3 regions of the Spartinivicinus ruber genome follow, and region 2 is predicted to be linked to each of the others. Evidence: predicted binding sites of a transcription regulator. Region 2 holds the regulator's gene; each other region holds the start of a gene.
The links. The regulator sigma-54, encoded in region 2, starts transcription at its own class of promoters, with help from an activator protein. The targets are predictions, from matches to a motif close to TGGCACNNNNNTTGCTNT.
Positions count from the first base shown of each region.

Region 1: the regulator sigma-54 is predicted to act here: its motif matches at 2,072-2,089, upstream of flgB (flagellar basal body rod protein FlgB).
Region 3: the regulator sigma-54 is predicted to act here: its motif matches at 2,327-2,344, upstream of glnL (nitrogen regulation protein NR(II)).

Region 1 covers NZ_CP048878.1:3,636,913-3,641,905, reverse strand. The annotation lists gene G4Y78_RS16630 (tRNA(Met) cytidine acetyltransferase TmcA) at 1-93, shown strand, start outside; gene G4Y78_RS16625 (hypothetical protein) at 253-669, shown strand; partial or broken gene G4Y78_RS31740 (methyl-accepting chemotaxis protein) at 1,221-1,550, shown strand; gene G4Y78_RS31735 (CZB domain-containing protein) at 1,530-1,934, shown strand; gene flgB (flagellar basal body rod protein FlgB) at 2,144-2,548, shown strand; gene flgC (flagellar basal body rod protein FlgC) at 2,551-2,997, shown strand; gene G4Y78_RS16605 (flagellar hook assembly protein FlgD) at 3,064-3,759, shown strand; gene G4Y78_RS16600 (flagellar hook protein FlgE) at 3,920-4,993, shown strand, end outside.
Region 2 covers NZ_CP048878.1:5,048,414-5,053,406, forward strand. The annotation lists gene lptC (LPS export ABC transporter periplasmic protein LptC) at 1-217, shown strand, start outside; gene lptA (lipopolysaccharide transport periplasmic protein LptA) at 201-719, shown strand; gene lptB (LPS export ABC transporter ATP-binding protein) at 782-1,507, shown strand; gene G4Y78_RS22940 (RNA polymerase factor sigma-54) at 1,745-3,265, shown strand; gene hpf (ribosome hibernation-promoting factor, HPF/YfiA family) at 3,422-3,730, shown strand; gene ptsN (PTS IIA-like nitrogen regulatory protein PtsN) at 3,756-4,217, shown strand; gene rapZ (RNase adapter RapZ) at 4,385-4,993, shown strand, end outside.
Region 3 covers NZ_CP048878.1:5,905,137-5,910,129, forward strand. The annotation lists gene glnA (glutamate--ammonia ligase) at 1-256, shown strand, start outside; gene G4Y78_RS26575 (DUF4124 domain-containing protein) at 740-1,366, shown strand; gene G4Y78_RS26580 (DUF4124 domain-containing protein) at 1,472-2,068, shown strand; gene glnL (nitrogen regulation protein NR(II)) at 2,381-3,490, shown strand; gene ntrC (nitrogen regulation protein NR(I)) at 3,487-4,914, shown strand.

The DNA.
Region 1 (4,993 bases), 1.4 Mb from region 2:
TGGGAGCGCTTGCAAAAGTCATTTGGTTTGTCGAAAAAGCCCTTGCTCAAACAAATGCGACAGACAGTACAACAATTAATGTGTAGTAAATAAAGTTGTTTACTCTGGCCATGAAATCAGCTAGTCATTTTTGTATGACTTGGCTGTGTAAGGAATGTATGTAGGTTGATGGCCAGTAATGAAAGTGGAGAAAATCACCAAACTGGGTTAACTTGTAGTTAGCAAATAATTTTATATGGGGTGGAGCACTCAATGCCCATCAATGGCGTAGGCAGCTTGTCTCATTTCCCAGTAGTGCAATTACCCACAGTTAATCGTACTTCTGAGCGAGTTGATGGCAACAGCCGGGCAAATAATGAGTTAAAGCAAAATGAGCTTGTTCCCACTACAATCCCCACCTCTAATCATACTGTTGTTGATGTGGTGGCAACCCAGGTGGTGCCTAGTAGCCGTGCAGTACCAGAAATACAACCGCAACCTGGTAACACTACTAATCAGCAAACGACGAGAGACCAGTCAGTCATACCTCAGGGAAGTGCAGGCCAGTTGATAGCCAGTGAACCTGAAAATATTGTCATTACTGAACAACAGCAACAATTACTCCAACGATTTCAACAAGCATCGTTACCTGTGGATAATACCTCCAGATTAATTGATGAAAGAGTTTAAAATAACTTCTCTCAAAACTTATCGCTAATTAACTTAAGAAACTTTATCGGCATAATTAGTTAACAAAAGCAGTAATAACATTCTATTCTTCACTAGTAAGAAAGGTTTTGGTCTCTTTAGATTATTTTAGTTTTAACAAAGGCTCTGTTATGTTTGGATCTAATAAATATAAGCAGCAGTGTTTTAATTTGGAGCAAGAAAATCAGCGTTTACGTGATAAGGTTGCTGAGCTGGAAAAAAGCGTTCATGAAGCAGAGCATGGTAAGGACGATCTGTTGCGAGAAGCAAAAGGTGGTGCAGAAAACCTGAAGCAGTTGATCAACACCTTTTTTTATGGTGAGCAAATGATTCAAAGTATTAGGGAAGCATTGGCTAGTGCTGCACACCAATTACAAGGTGAAAAAAGTAATTTAATGGAGGCTGATAATCTGTTTGTTAATACCGGTAATTTGCTTGACGCATTAAGAACGCGTGTCAGTGGCATTAGTGATGTAGCGACTGATAGCGCAGATAGTGTCCAAAACTTAGAAAAAGTGGCCTCACAAATTACCCAGTTTGTGGGGGTGATTCGTGATATATCTGAGCAAACCAACTTATTAGCACTTAATGCCGCGATTGAAGCTGCACGCGCAGGGGAAACTGGTAGAGGATTTGCTGTGGTGGCTGATGAAGTGCGAAATTTGGCACAAAAAGCAGGGGAAGCCAGCGATGAAATTTCTACTTTGGTTGACACAGTAGTACAAGGTACCCAAGTGAGCACGGCGCAAATTCAAAAAATGGTGGAAGCGACAACTGCGGTTAACCAAGAAACAGAGGATATTGGTAATACTGTTAATGAAGTATTGAATATGTCTCGGCAGATGCAAGGCATTATTGAAGAGTCAGCGAATACCAGTTTTATTCAAACGGTTAAGCTTGACCATGTTGCATGGAAAGTGTCTATCTATCGCCACTTAATTCATCAATTGCCTGTTCAGGAAGGGGCTATTGTTAATCATGAAAAATGTCGCCTAGGGGAATGGTATTACCATGGTGATGGTAAAAACTACCAAAATTTAATGGCCTATCGACATTTAGAAGAGCCCCATAAACTGGTCCATACGAGTGGAGTCCAGGCAATTGAAGCGCAGTTGGCAGGCAATCATGAGGAAGTATTAAAACACCTGGAAACGATGGAATCTGCCAGTGTTAAGGTGGTGGATTGCTTAAGTGACCTGGAATCTGCTATTAGCTCATCTGATCATAACCATGGGTTACATCACTAACTCCTTCTAGGGCCTTAGCTCCAATTATAAAACCCCTTTGTGTTAAGTCGTAATAAACCTGAAATGTGTGGCACCGGATTGCCGCACGGCATTAGCATAATAATCACTAAGCTTTTGTAATTATTGTATTTTTTATTTGGCATAGGCATTGCTCTGGAATAGCTGAATGGCAATGACTGGCGCAGAGCTAACAGGTGGTAATTTCGCAAATGGCTATTGGTTTTGATCAAGCATTAGGGGTTCACCCGCAAGCATTATTGTTACGAGGAAAGCGTGCCGAGCTATTGGCTGATAATTTAGCTAATAGTGATACGCCGGGTTTTAAAGCACGTGATATTGATTTTAAGCAAGTACTGAGTCAGGTAAATGAGCAACAAACTGGCAAGAAATTGCCGTTACAGCAAACCCATCAGGACCACTTGACAGGCTTACGCCAGCAAGGAGATGCTGATCTGCTGTATCGGGTTCCTATTCAGCCAGCCATCGATGGTAATACTGTTGATACCCAACAGGAATACTCTATTTATGCACGGAATGCCATGGACTATCAAAGTACGTTCGAGTTTGTTAATAGTTCGTTTAAAGGCTTAACCAAAGCGATTAAGGGGCAATAGCAATGGCTTTAGTCAATGTATTTAATATTGCAGGGTCGGGGATGTCGGCACAATCTGTGCGAATTAATACAGTGGCAAGCAATATTGCTAATGCGGAAACGGTAAGCAGCAGTATTGATCAAACCTATCGGGCTCGATATCCAGTCTTTACTGCGATTAGTCCGCAGCAGCAAAATGTATCTTTTAATCAGTTACTGCATGAGCAACAGCCTCAAACTGAAAAGGGAGTGATGGTAAAAGCCATTGTTGAAAGCAAAGCACCCTTACAAAGACGGTATGAGCCTGAGCATCCAATGGCAAATGATGAAGGTTATGTATTTTATCCAAATATTAATGTGGTTGAGCAAATGACTGATATGATTTCAGCATCGCGCTCATTCCAAACCAATGTGGAAATTATGAATACCGCAAAAACGATGTTGCAGAAAGTGCTTACACTAGGGCAGTAAGCGTAATTATAGGTAAATTCTAGAATATAGTATTTGTGCTAATTGAAGGCTCGATGAGGTGTTCCAATGAGTACGCCAATAACGAATAACGGCAACGTTAGTTCCAATAATGCAGTTATTGAAAAATATCAGCTGCAACAACCGAAAAGCAGTAACGCTAATACTGAGTTGGGTAAGAATCAATTTTTAGAATTGATGATTACCCAAATGAAGCATCAAGATCCATTGAATCCCCAAAAAAATGAAGAGTTTGTTGCGCAGCTAGCTCAGTTTAGTTCGGTGGAGGGGTTGGAAAACCTTAATCAAACTGTTGAGTCAATGGCAAATGCCTTTAATTCCAGCCAAGCATTACAAGCTTCAGCTTTAGTGGGGCGAAAAGTATTGGTTGCTACTTCAAGTACAGAGCTGGAAGCTGGAGGTAAAGTAGCCGGGTTGGTTGAGGTCCCCCAACCGGTTAATAACTTATTTGTTGATATATACAACAGTAGTGGTCAACAGGTAAGGCAAGTGAATTTAGGCAGACAACCTGCTGGTGAGATAGATATTACCTGGGATGGTAAAGATAACAGTAACCAATCACTCCCTGCAGGAAAGTATGGTTTTAATGCTTATACCATGGTGGAAGGTAAACAAGTGCCATTGAATACACTCTTAGGTGCCAATGTGAATAGTGTGACCTTAGGTGGTTTAAATAATGTGTTATTAAATGTCGAAGGTGTATCAGGGCAAGTGAAACTGAGTGAAGTAAAACGTATTCAATAGCAGTAGGCAAGTAATTAAAGAAAGCACTATTACAGATACTCAATAATATACCCAATTATCTAGTCTAGAAAAGTTGTACGGCAATAGTAGTACATAATTAGGGAAGTACCTCATTTGAGGTAATACCTGTAGCAGTAAGTAATGCTGAGAGGATAGTAGTATGGGATTTAATACTGGCTTAAGCGGTTTAAAGGCAGCCACCATTGATCTGGATGCTATAGGCAATAATATAGCCAATGGCAGTACCATTGGTTTTAAAAACTCAAGAGCAGAATTCCACGACTTATTTGCACGATCATTTGGTGGCAGTGCCAGTAAAGCGGGTAATGGGGTGATTGTCCAAACAGTTGCACAGCAGTTTAACCAAGGTAATCTTAAACCGACAGAGCGTAATTTAGATTTATCAATTAATGGTACTGGTTTTTTTATTACTCGGGCGACAGATGGTGTCAATTATACTCGCCAGGGCATTTTTGGTGTAAATCGAGATGGACAAATAGTCACGAATACGGGAGATTTTTTGCAAGGCTTTATTGCTGATGCAACAGGGGCGATTGTTCCAGGCGTATTATCTGATTTGCAAGTCGGTGAGCAGTTTCAAGACCCACGGTTAACCAGTAATGTTGATATCAGTTTTAATGTTGACTCCAGAGAAACAGTATTAGCTACCCGAGGTACCACCTCTGAGGCCAATGGCGTGATTATAGCCAATGCTCAGGCGGGTATTAATAATGGCTATACAGCAGGTAGTTTTCTGTTACAAGATGTTTCCCAAACACCGGTAGTAACCTTAGCCACTCTGGCAGTGCCCAGCGTCGCGAATTTATCAGCCGGTGCAATAGCCGCTGAGATTGCTCAGCTGGGTGACAATAATGGGGTGATCAGTGCCAGTGCCAATACCCGAGCAAAAGTTGATGTTACTGCATTACCGCTGGGTGGTGCTGCTGCCGCGGGCTCTTCCATAAGTATCAATGGCCAAGCAGTGAGCTTGCCTACGGTCAATAATGTCAATGAGTTGGCGACAGCTATTTCTAATTTAACCGGAATAAGTGCAGCTATTGATGCTGCTGCGCCCAATGAAATCCGAATTTTTAATAATACTGGGGATGATTTAAGGGTTGCCATTAATAATACAGGTGTTGGTGGTGGTATTCCTGTGCAAGGGGCTACTACCACTAGTTTTACTAACGCTGGGGCTGCTGTGAATGTCACGGATGGTAATACAGTAACGGTT
Region 2 (4,993 bases):
CAAAGAACAGAAATCAAGTGGCGAACTTGGCATTTTACTGAAAACCAACTTTCTAACCCTTTATGCTGAGGAAGAAGTTGCCGATACTCAGCACCCAGTTGTGATAACATCACCCAATGGTTCTATTACCCACGGGGTTGGTATGCGGGCATTTTTAGCCAAAGATAGAGTTCAACTGTTTTCTAATGTCAGAGGACAATATGAAGTTAATCAGTAACTTAATTGTAGGGATTATCACTCTCTCAGCCGCTGGATTTAGCCTGTTCAGCTGGGCACTTCCTAGTGACAAAGACAAACCTATTAACATCAAAGCCAAAAGCGCTGATATTGACGATAAGTCTGGCGTATATATCTACACAGGTAACGTCATTATTACTCAGGGCACCATTCAAATTAGAGGTGATAAGGTCACCCTCTATTCAGACAGTAATGGGATAAATAAAATTGTTGCGGTAGGCCGTCCTGCCCACTATCGGGAGAAACCTGCTGAAAACAAAGAGCTGATCAAAGCTTATGGTCGCACCATCAAATACTACTCAAATACCGAAAAAGTAGACATCATTACTAACGCCAAACTGTTTCAAGAGGGCAATACTTTTACGGGTAACCAGATTGAATATTTTGCCAAGACACAAAAAGTTAATGCGAAAGGTGGCAAAACCAATGAGAGCCGCGTAGAGATGGTGTTACAGCCCCGTAGCAAAAGGCAAAATCAATGAGAACTGCTTTGTTAAAGCCAATCAACTTACAGCTCTGTATTTAAAAGAAATAAGCGCCGTATATGAGTATTTTGAAAGCCGAGCACCTCGCCAAAAGCTACAAAGGCCGTGCTGTAGTAAAAGATGTATCCTTACAAATTCAAAGCGGTCAAGTAGTGGGTCTACTTGGCCCCAATGGTGCGGGGAAAACCACCTGTTTCTACATGATTGTAGGTCTAGTCAAATCAGACCAGGGTAATGTATGGATTGATGAGAGTGATATTACCCACCTGCCTATGCATGGACGGGCTCAGGCTGGCATAGGATACCTACCACAAGAAGCCTCTGTATTCCGCAAGCTGACTGTCACTGACAATATTCTTGCTATTCTGGAAACCCGTAAAGAGCTAAATCGTAAGCAAAGACAAGAAAAGCTCAACTCACTACTTGAAGAGTTCAATATCACCCATATAAAAGACAGTAAGGGTATGAGTTTATCTGGTGGTGAAAGGCGTCGAGTAGAAATTGCCAGAGCACTTGCAACAGAGCCTTCCTTCATACTGTTGGATGAGCCATTTGCAGGCGTTGACCCAATTTCGGTAAAAGACATTAAAGACATTGTCTGGCACTTGAAAGACCGTGGCATTGGCGTCCTAATCACCGACCATCATGTTAGAGAAACACTTGATATTTGTGAGAATGCATACATAGTTAGTGAGGGGCATATAATAGCGGAAGGCAGTGCTGAAGCCGTAATGACTAACCAACAGGTGAAAGAAGTATACCTTGGACACGACTTTAAAATATAAGACAACTGGCAAGGATACTCATATAATTTTTAATACCCACTAAGAAATAACAAAGCTTCAGAAACAAAAGAAATACTGAAATAAACACGCAATTGAAATAAATAATAGGTGCAATGGAAATATTCAGTCGCTTGTTCAAGCAGCAACTCAGGTAACCGTATTTGAATTCACTTCCATTGTTGTTGACTTTGCCAAATCAAAACAGGCACGATTGCACTATAAGGTAATTATTTAGCAATGAAGCCATCCCTAGTTTTGAAAATTGGCCAGCAGCTGACGATGACTCCTCAGCTGCAACAAGCCATAAAACTACTTCAACTATCCACATTGGATTTACAGCAAGAAGTGCAGCAAGCACTTGAATCCAACCCTATGCTTGAGCTGACTGATGAGTCTGACAGCAACTCATCGGCTAATGGTGAAGCCAATGACTCACAGCAACTCAATAGCTCTGGCTTAAATGGATCAGATTCATCAGACAACGTAGATAAAAGCACATCTGAAACTTCTCAAGACAACTCAGACGAAACCAGCTGGTCAGAAGAAATCCCTAATGACCTTCCTGTAGATAGTGCCTGGGACGATGTTTACCAAACATCTTCAGCTCCTATTAGTTCTTCCTCATCAGCAGATGACGATGAGTATGACTTCAGCAACCGAAATGGCACGACAGAGTCTTTGCACAGCCACCTAGAGTGGCAGCTTAACCTTACTCCAATGTCTGATAACGACCGCTTAGTGGCTATTGCTATTATCGATGCGATCAATGACGATGGCTACCTTAGCTGTAGCACTGAAGAAATTTGGGAAGGCCTGGACCCTGAGCTGGAAATTACACAAGAAGAAGTGGAAATTGTGCTACGTCGCTTACAACATTTTGATCCTGTTGGTGTAGCTGCAAGAAACTTACAGGAATGCTTACAAATCCAGCTTTCTCACCTGCCGCAAGACACACCACTTCTTGATAATGCTAAGCTAATTGTAACAAAGCACTTAAACTTGCTAGGTCATCACGACTACAATCAGCTTATGCGCCGAACAAAATTGAAAGAAGAAGAGCTGGCAGAAAGCATAAAGCTGATCCAAGCCCTGAACCCAAAACCAGGTGCTGATATTCAACCGTCCGAAACAGAGTATGTCATTCCTGATGTATTTGTTAGAAAGCATAATGATCGCTGGTTAGTCGAGCTTAATGCCGAGGCCACCCCCAAACTACGGATTAATAGCAATTATGCATCTTTGGTAAAACGAGCCGACAGCAGTTCCGACAACACCTATCTGAAAAACCATTTACAAGAAGCTCGCTGGTTTTTAAAAAGCCTGCAAAGTCGTAACGAAACATTAATGAAAGTAGCTACTCGTATTGTCGAGCATCAACGTGGTTTTTTAGAATATGGTGAAGAAGCGATGAAACCACTGGTGCTGCACGATATAGCAGAAGCGGTTGGAATGCATGAATCAACCATCTCCCGAGTAACCACTCAAAAATTTATGCATACACCTCGCGGCATCTTTGAGCTGAAATATTTCTTCTCAAGCCATGTCAGCACGTCATCTGGTGGTGAGTGCTCTTCCACTGCTATCCGAGCTATCATTAAAAAGTTAGTAGCTGTGGAGAACCCTAAAAAACCATTAAGTGACAGCAAAATTGCCAGCTTACTGGAAGAGCAAGGCATAAAGGTGGCAAGACGAACCATAGCCAAATATCGTGAATCACTATCCATTCCGCCGTCCAATGAGCGAAAGCGGCTGGTGTGATGAAATAGGTTAGCGCGAAATTAAGCGTTATATTGACTAGCAACAAGCAATACCAAGCCTGCTTTCCATTACACTTAGTAATGAAGCAGTTGACAATCAGCCTAGCAAGTCAGTGAAGCTGATTACAACCATAAAGCCCTATTAGGAGGTCGTTGCATGCAAGTTAACATCAGTGGTCATCATGTAGAAGTGACTGATGCGTTGCGCCAATATGTCACCAAAAAGCTTGATCGCATTGAAAGCCATTACGATAGCATTACTAACGTGCAAATTACCCTAAGTGTTGAAAAGCTACGCCAAAAGGCAGAAGCTAGCTTGCATGTGCGTGGTGCTGACATTGCCGCCACTGCAGAATCTGAAGATATGTATGCTGCAATTGATTTACTTAGTGATAAACTAGGCCGGCAATTAAGCAAACACAAAGAGAAAACCCTGGATCGACTTCAGGGAGCCGGTATTCGTTAAAAAGTAGTTTACTTATTTATAAAGCATGAAAATCGAACAAGTCCTTCTCCCACAATGCACCCTTACCGGGGTGCAAGGGGGGAGTAAAAAGCGAGTTTTACAACTCATTGCCAACCTCTTAGCTGAGTATTCTGGTGATATTAATCCCAATGAACTGTTTGATAATTTAATCAATCGTGAACGGTTGGGAAGCACAGGTTTTGGCAATGGCATAGCGATTCCACATTGTCGTCTCGAAAGTTGTCTTAAGCCCTTTGCTTGCTTACTTAAACTGCAAGAAGGCATTGACTTCGACTCGATGGATGGTCACCCAGTAGACTTAATTTTTGCCCTGGTTGTTCCTGCCGAAGCCACAAATGAGCACCTCGCTATCCTTCAGGAAATTGCTACCCGCTTCGAAAACTCCAGTTATCGCAATAATTTACGCCGAGCTGATACTAATCCTGAGTTATTTGACGTTGCAATTCAAAGCGTACCTACCACATAAGCACAATAGTTAAGTTAGTTTTAAAATCTTCAAAGCCAGCTAATGAGTATTACTTAACTAATCTGCCGTATATCACATAAACTTTGTTATACTAGCCCAGAATATATTTGGGCTAGGATTGTACTACCAGCCCTACAAATGAATTAACAAAGCAACTCTGCATATTTATGAAGTTAATTATAATCAGTGGCCGCTCTGGCTCAGGCAAAAGTACCGGCTTACATGTGCTGGAAGATCAAGGCTATTATTGCATTGATAATATGCCTGCTGGTTTGCTTCCTGCCTTTGTTGAGGAAATGAAAAAGGAGCCACTGTACGACAAAGCAGCGGTTAGTATTGATGCTCGAAATGTTTCCCAGGATTTAAGGCGTTTCCCGGCTATTATGAATGCGCTCAAAGAGCAGCAAATTGATGCAGAAACTATTTATCTTGATGCTGAACACGCGACCTTACTAAAGCGTTTTAGTGAAACACGCCGTAAACACCCACTCTCTAGCCAACAGCGCTCCTTAGATGAGGCTATTAAACAAGAAAAAGAAGTTCTTGAACCTATCGCTAAAATGGCTGACCTTACTATCGACACCAGCCAGCTGTCTTTGCATGAACTGCGAGATATCATCAGTAAGCGCGTTGCTCGCAAGCAGCACAGCAGTATAGCCCTACTTTTCCAATCATTTGGCTTTAAGAAAGGAATCCCCATTGATGCAGACTACGTGTTTGATGTACGCTGTCTGCCAAACCCCTACTGGGTCACCCATTTAAGGCAATACTCAGGG
Region 3 (4,993 bases), 860 kb from region 2:
CAAGATCCACCCTGGTGATGCTGCTGATAAGGACCTCTATGACCTGCCACCAGAAGAAGCGGCAGAAATCCCAACAGTCGCGACTAGTCTGGAAGAAGCATTAGAAGCATTGGATCAAGATCGCGACTTTCTGAAAGAAGGCGGCGTATTTAGTGATGATATGATTGATGGCTATATTGCGCTAAAACATGAAGAATGCGAGCGGGTTAATCAAACCACTCACCCAGTTGAGTTTGATCTTTACTACAGTGTGTAGCAGGCTGTAGCCTATATCTGATAAGGCCTTCAGTTAAGAGCCCTCAAATTGAGGGCTTTGCTACAAACTGAGTTCCTCTTTTGCCAGCAGTCAATTGGTTTAAACTATTCATCTCAACCTGCATCAAAGATTTACTAGCAACTTTTAACTAGTTTTTTACATACCCTAATTTTGCGTGTCATCATTTAAAGGTTTAGAGTTTCTATATAGCCAAAGCGAAGGGTTTTTAGGGGCGGCCGTCAAGCGATGAGTTCCAATAGCACTTTTATGTAAATTAAAGTAGCTACCGCAGGTATTGCTGTATCAGACTTGCCCCATGAGTTTATGTTTTTATAAATGATTGGGGTGACAGTTAAATGCTCCATGCATTAACTGCATTTCCACCTTCCATGGTGGTCAAGAGCAACGACAACAAACCCTAAAAGTCATTCGAGAAGGGTATAGTTCTTTTAGTCTACTAAACAAAGACAGGAACACTCTCTTATGTTTAAGCCAAAATCAATTCTTTGGATATTAATTGCCTCGCTACCCCTAGCGAGTTACGCTGAGATTTATAAAACTGTGGATGAAAACGGGAACATCATTTTCACCGATGCTCCAGGAGATAAACCTGCTGAAGAAGTCGAACTCAAGCCTAGTACTATTATTTCACCTCCACCACTCAAAACAGCACCGCCAAGCGAAGGCTCCAGCCGTGAAGAAAGTTTTACTTATAGTTCGCTGACTATTAAAAAACCAGCAGACGGAACCACTATAGATAAAAATGGAGACCTAACTGTATTAGCCGCCATCAGCCCCAAGCTAAGGCCAGCAGACAAGTTACAACTATTTGTAGATGGCAAGGCCGTTAGTGGCCCACAAAAAGGCTTATCGTTTAAGGCGGGTAATCTAGCACGAGGCCCACATACTATTGATGTACGAGCACTAAGCTCAGACGGAAAGGTATTAAATAGCGCCAGTGTAACAGTTTTTTCTCATCGACCATCTGGCATCAAAAGCTCAGCACCAACATCGGGTAGTCCATCTCTCGCTACCCAAGCTCCTCACGCACCAACGGCACCAACAGCTACAAGAGCACCTAATGCTCCCACCAAACCACCTACACCTTAACACTGGTGGCTTGATATAGAACTTTTTCTAATAGAAGGCTTTCTGAATCAATAGCGACTAAAAATAACAGTATCAGAGATATATTTTTAAAAGGAATGTTTTCCTATGTTTAAGCCAGTTTCATTACTATGGATTTTGCTTGCGACTTTATCCTGGACAGCAAGCTGTGCCGAAATTTATAAAACCACCGATAAAGATGGAAAAGTAGTTTTTACTGATAAGCCAGAAGGCAAGCCTGCTGAGTCAGTGGAGCTGAAAAAAGGCAATACAATTTCACTGCCATCAGCAAAACCGTCAACTTCACATAGGTCAGGAGATAGCGAACAAGGAGGAGCTAACTATCGCGAGTTCACAATTAAACAGCCAGACCAGGATGCAACTATCAGAGGCTCAGGCAACTTTTCCGTGCTCGCTTCCATCTCCCCTAACCTCAGGCCTGGCGATAGCGTCCAGCTCTACCTTGATGGTAAGCCCTATGGTAACAAGCAAAGAGGCTTGTTATTCAACCTAAATAATATTGACCGCGGCACTCATAGTATCGTAGTTAAAGTACTCAACTCTGATGGAAGAGTATTAAAAAGTGCCAGTGTGACTGTGCATATTCATCGGCCCAATGCCCTATTAGACAAAAATAGAAATAAACCAGATAAAGGAGGAGAGTCACCAAGCCTGCTTAGCAGGCTTAGGTCGTTACTGTTTTAACCAGTAGACGCTCTTTTCCAGAAGCTCTTGCAATTACCTTTCCTTTTGATGCACCATCACAGTGCAGTCTATACAGGTTCAGTGTTTGTTCAGCAGCAAATAACCACAAACAGCTAACTCTCAATTAATGCTCTGTTGAATATGGATTGACTGAATACTACCTGCAACGACTAATGGATTAAGTTTGTGAATGCTTATCAGTACTAACCCAAGCATGTAACTCGCCAATAAAACTTCTGCAATGGCCTTTAGTTTGTTTGGCTCAAATTTTGCTGACCTTTATAACTTTTTTGTTAGCTAACTATAAAGATAATGTCTGACCAATTATTGGAGTTTTTAACCACTGCTGTATTAGAGATTGATCAACAGCTGAAACTGCTCTATCTCAATCCTGCAGCTGAAATGCTGTTTGCAGTGAGCGGCAGCCAAATGACCGGTGCTACACTGGAAACGTTATTTGTTGAACAGCCTTCCAGCAACCCTGTATTTCTGAATGCTATTAGCAGTGGCCAACCTTTTACCAAGCGAGAAGCAACACTACATTTACCCAGTGGTCAGCTGCTTACCGTTGATTATGCCGTAACACCTGTCACTAATGGCCGAGATAGCCTAGTGATGGAAATCCAGCCTCGCGATCGATTACTGAAAATTACCCGCGAAGAAGCTCTTCGTGAAAAGCAAGAAAGCAGCAGGCTACTCGTACGTAGTGTCGCTCATGAGGTGAAAAACCCTTTAGGTGGTATTCGTGGAGCAGCTCAGCTGCTAGCTAAAGAGTTGCCAGATAATGCCCTGCAAGACTATACCCAGGTGATCATTGAAGAAACTGACCGCCTAACTAATTTAGTCGATAGAATGCTAGGGCCAATCAAGCCCCCAAAACTAAGTCCTTGCAATGTTCACGAAGTATTAGAGCGTGTTGCTCAGTTGATTTTGGCAGAAACTCACAATCAGCTAACCATAACCAAAGATTACGATCCCAGCATCCCAGATGTAATGGCGGATATAGAGCAGTTGATCCAAGCTATTTTAAATATCGTTCGCAACGCCTTGCAGGCTATTCAAACAAAGATGCCCTTAAGTGATGGAAACATCACCTTTAAAACCAGGATTTTGCGCCAATTTACTATCGGTAACCAACGTCATCGGCTAGTTTGTCAGGTGGATGTCAGTGATAACGGGCCCGGCATTCCAGAAAACATGCTTGAGCATATTTTTTATCCTCTGGTTAGTGGTCGTGCAGAAGGCTCAGGTTTAGGCCTCTCGATAGCCCAATCGATTCTGCAACAGCACCAAGGAATGATCAGTAGTGAAAGCCAGCCCGGTAAAACCTGCTTCAGTCTGTATTTACCCGTCTATCCCTTAGTGCCTTCACAGCCAACCCCATTAGCAACTCAGTCATCAATAAAAAGGAGCAGCCCATGAGTGTACGTGATTCGGTATGGATTATTGATGATGATCGATCTATTCGTTGGGTGTTAGAAAAAGCCTTACATCAGGCCCAAATTGAGTCTCTGAGCTTTGAATCTGGTAATAACATTTTGACCAAGTTGGAACAGCAGCAACCCCAAGTGATTATCAGTGATATTCGAATGCCAGGTATTGATGGCCTTTCGCTATTACAAAAGCTACAAAGCCAATACCCTAAAATTCCAGTCATAATCATGACCGCTCACTCGGATCTGGATAGCGCAGTTTCCTCTTACCAAGGCGGAGCTTTTGAATACCTTCCCAAACCATTTGATGTGGATGAAGCTGTTAATTTGGTTCAGCGGGCATTAGCTCATGTTCATGAACAAGAAGCTGAAGCCACAGAACAGCAGCTCCCTCAGGCCCCAGAAATTATTGGCGAAGCCCCTGCCATGCAAGAAGTATTTCGGGCAATCGGCAGGCTATCTAAATCAAATATCACGGTGCTAATCAATGGTGAATCTGGCACTGGTAAAGAGTTGGTAGCCCAGGCATTACACCGTCATAGCCCAAGAGCGGACAGGCCTTTTATCGCATTAAATATGGCTGCTATTCCCAAAGACTTAATGGAGTCAGAGTTATTCGGCCACGAGAAAGGCGCATTTACCGGGGCTACTCAGCAACGAGCTGGCCGATTCGAGCAAGCCAATGGCGGCACGCTGTTTTTAGATGAAATTGGTGATATGCCAGCAGAGACACAGACCCGCTTATTACGAGTGCTAGCTGATGGTGAGTTTTACCGGGTTGGCGGCCATACACCAATTAAAGTGGATGTAAGAATTATTGCTGCCACTCACCAGCATCTAGAAAGGCTGGTAGCAAAAGGAAGCTTTCGGGAAGATTTATTTCACCGATTAAATGTCATTCGAATTCATATCCCTAAACTACAAGACCGTCGAGAAGATATACCCTTGCTAGCCCGCTATTTCTTAAACAGAGCTGCAGAAGAATTAACGGTAGAAGCCAAAACATTAAAGCCAGAAACTGCAGAGTTATTATCTAAACTGGATTGGCCTGGTAACGTTCGGCAACTGGAAAACACTTGTCGTTGGTTAACCGTAATGGCATCCAGCCGCGAGATTTTACCTGCTGACCTACCACCAGAATTACTAGAACAACCAAATGCGCCAACCCAAAATTTAAACTGGGAGCAACAACTTAGAAATTGGATCGACCAAGAATTAGCCCTTGGCCACCGGCAAATTTTGGATATTGCAGTGCCTGCATTTGAAAAAGCCATGATAGAAGTAGCCCTTAAACATACAGGAGGCCGCCGCCGCGATGCTGCTCAATTACTCGGCTGGGGAAGAAATACCTTAACCCGCAAAATTAAAGAATTAAAACTGGATTTAGGGGCAAATAGTTTGGCGGATGATTAGTTCCTAAAGAAGCCTGGCGTTTGATATGGAATAACATACCCACAGCGAAGGGCATTTATACCCCTAGGGCACAAGGGTG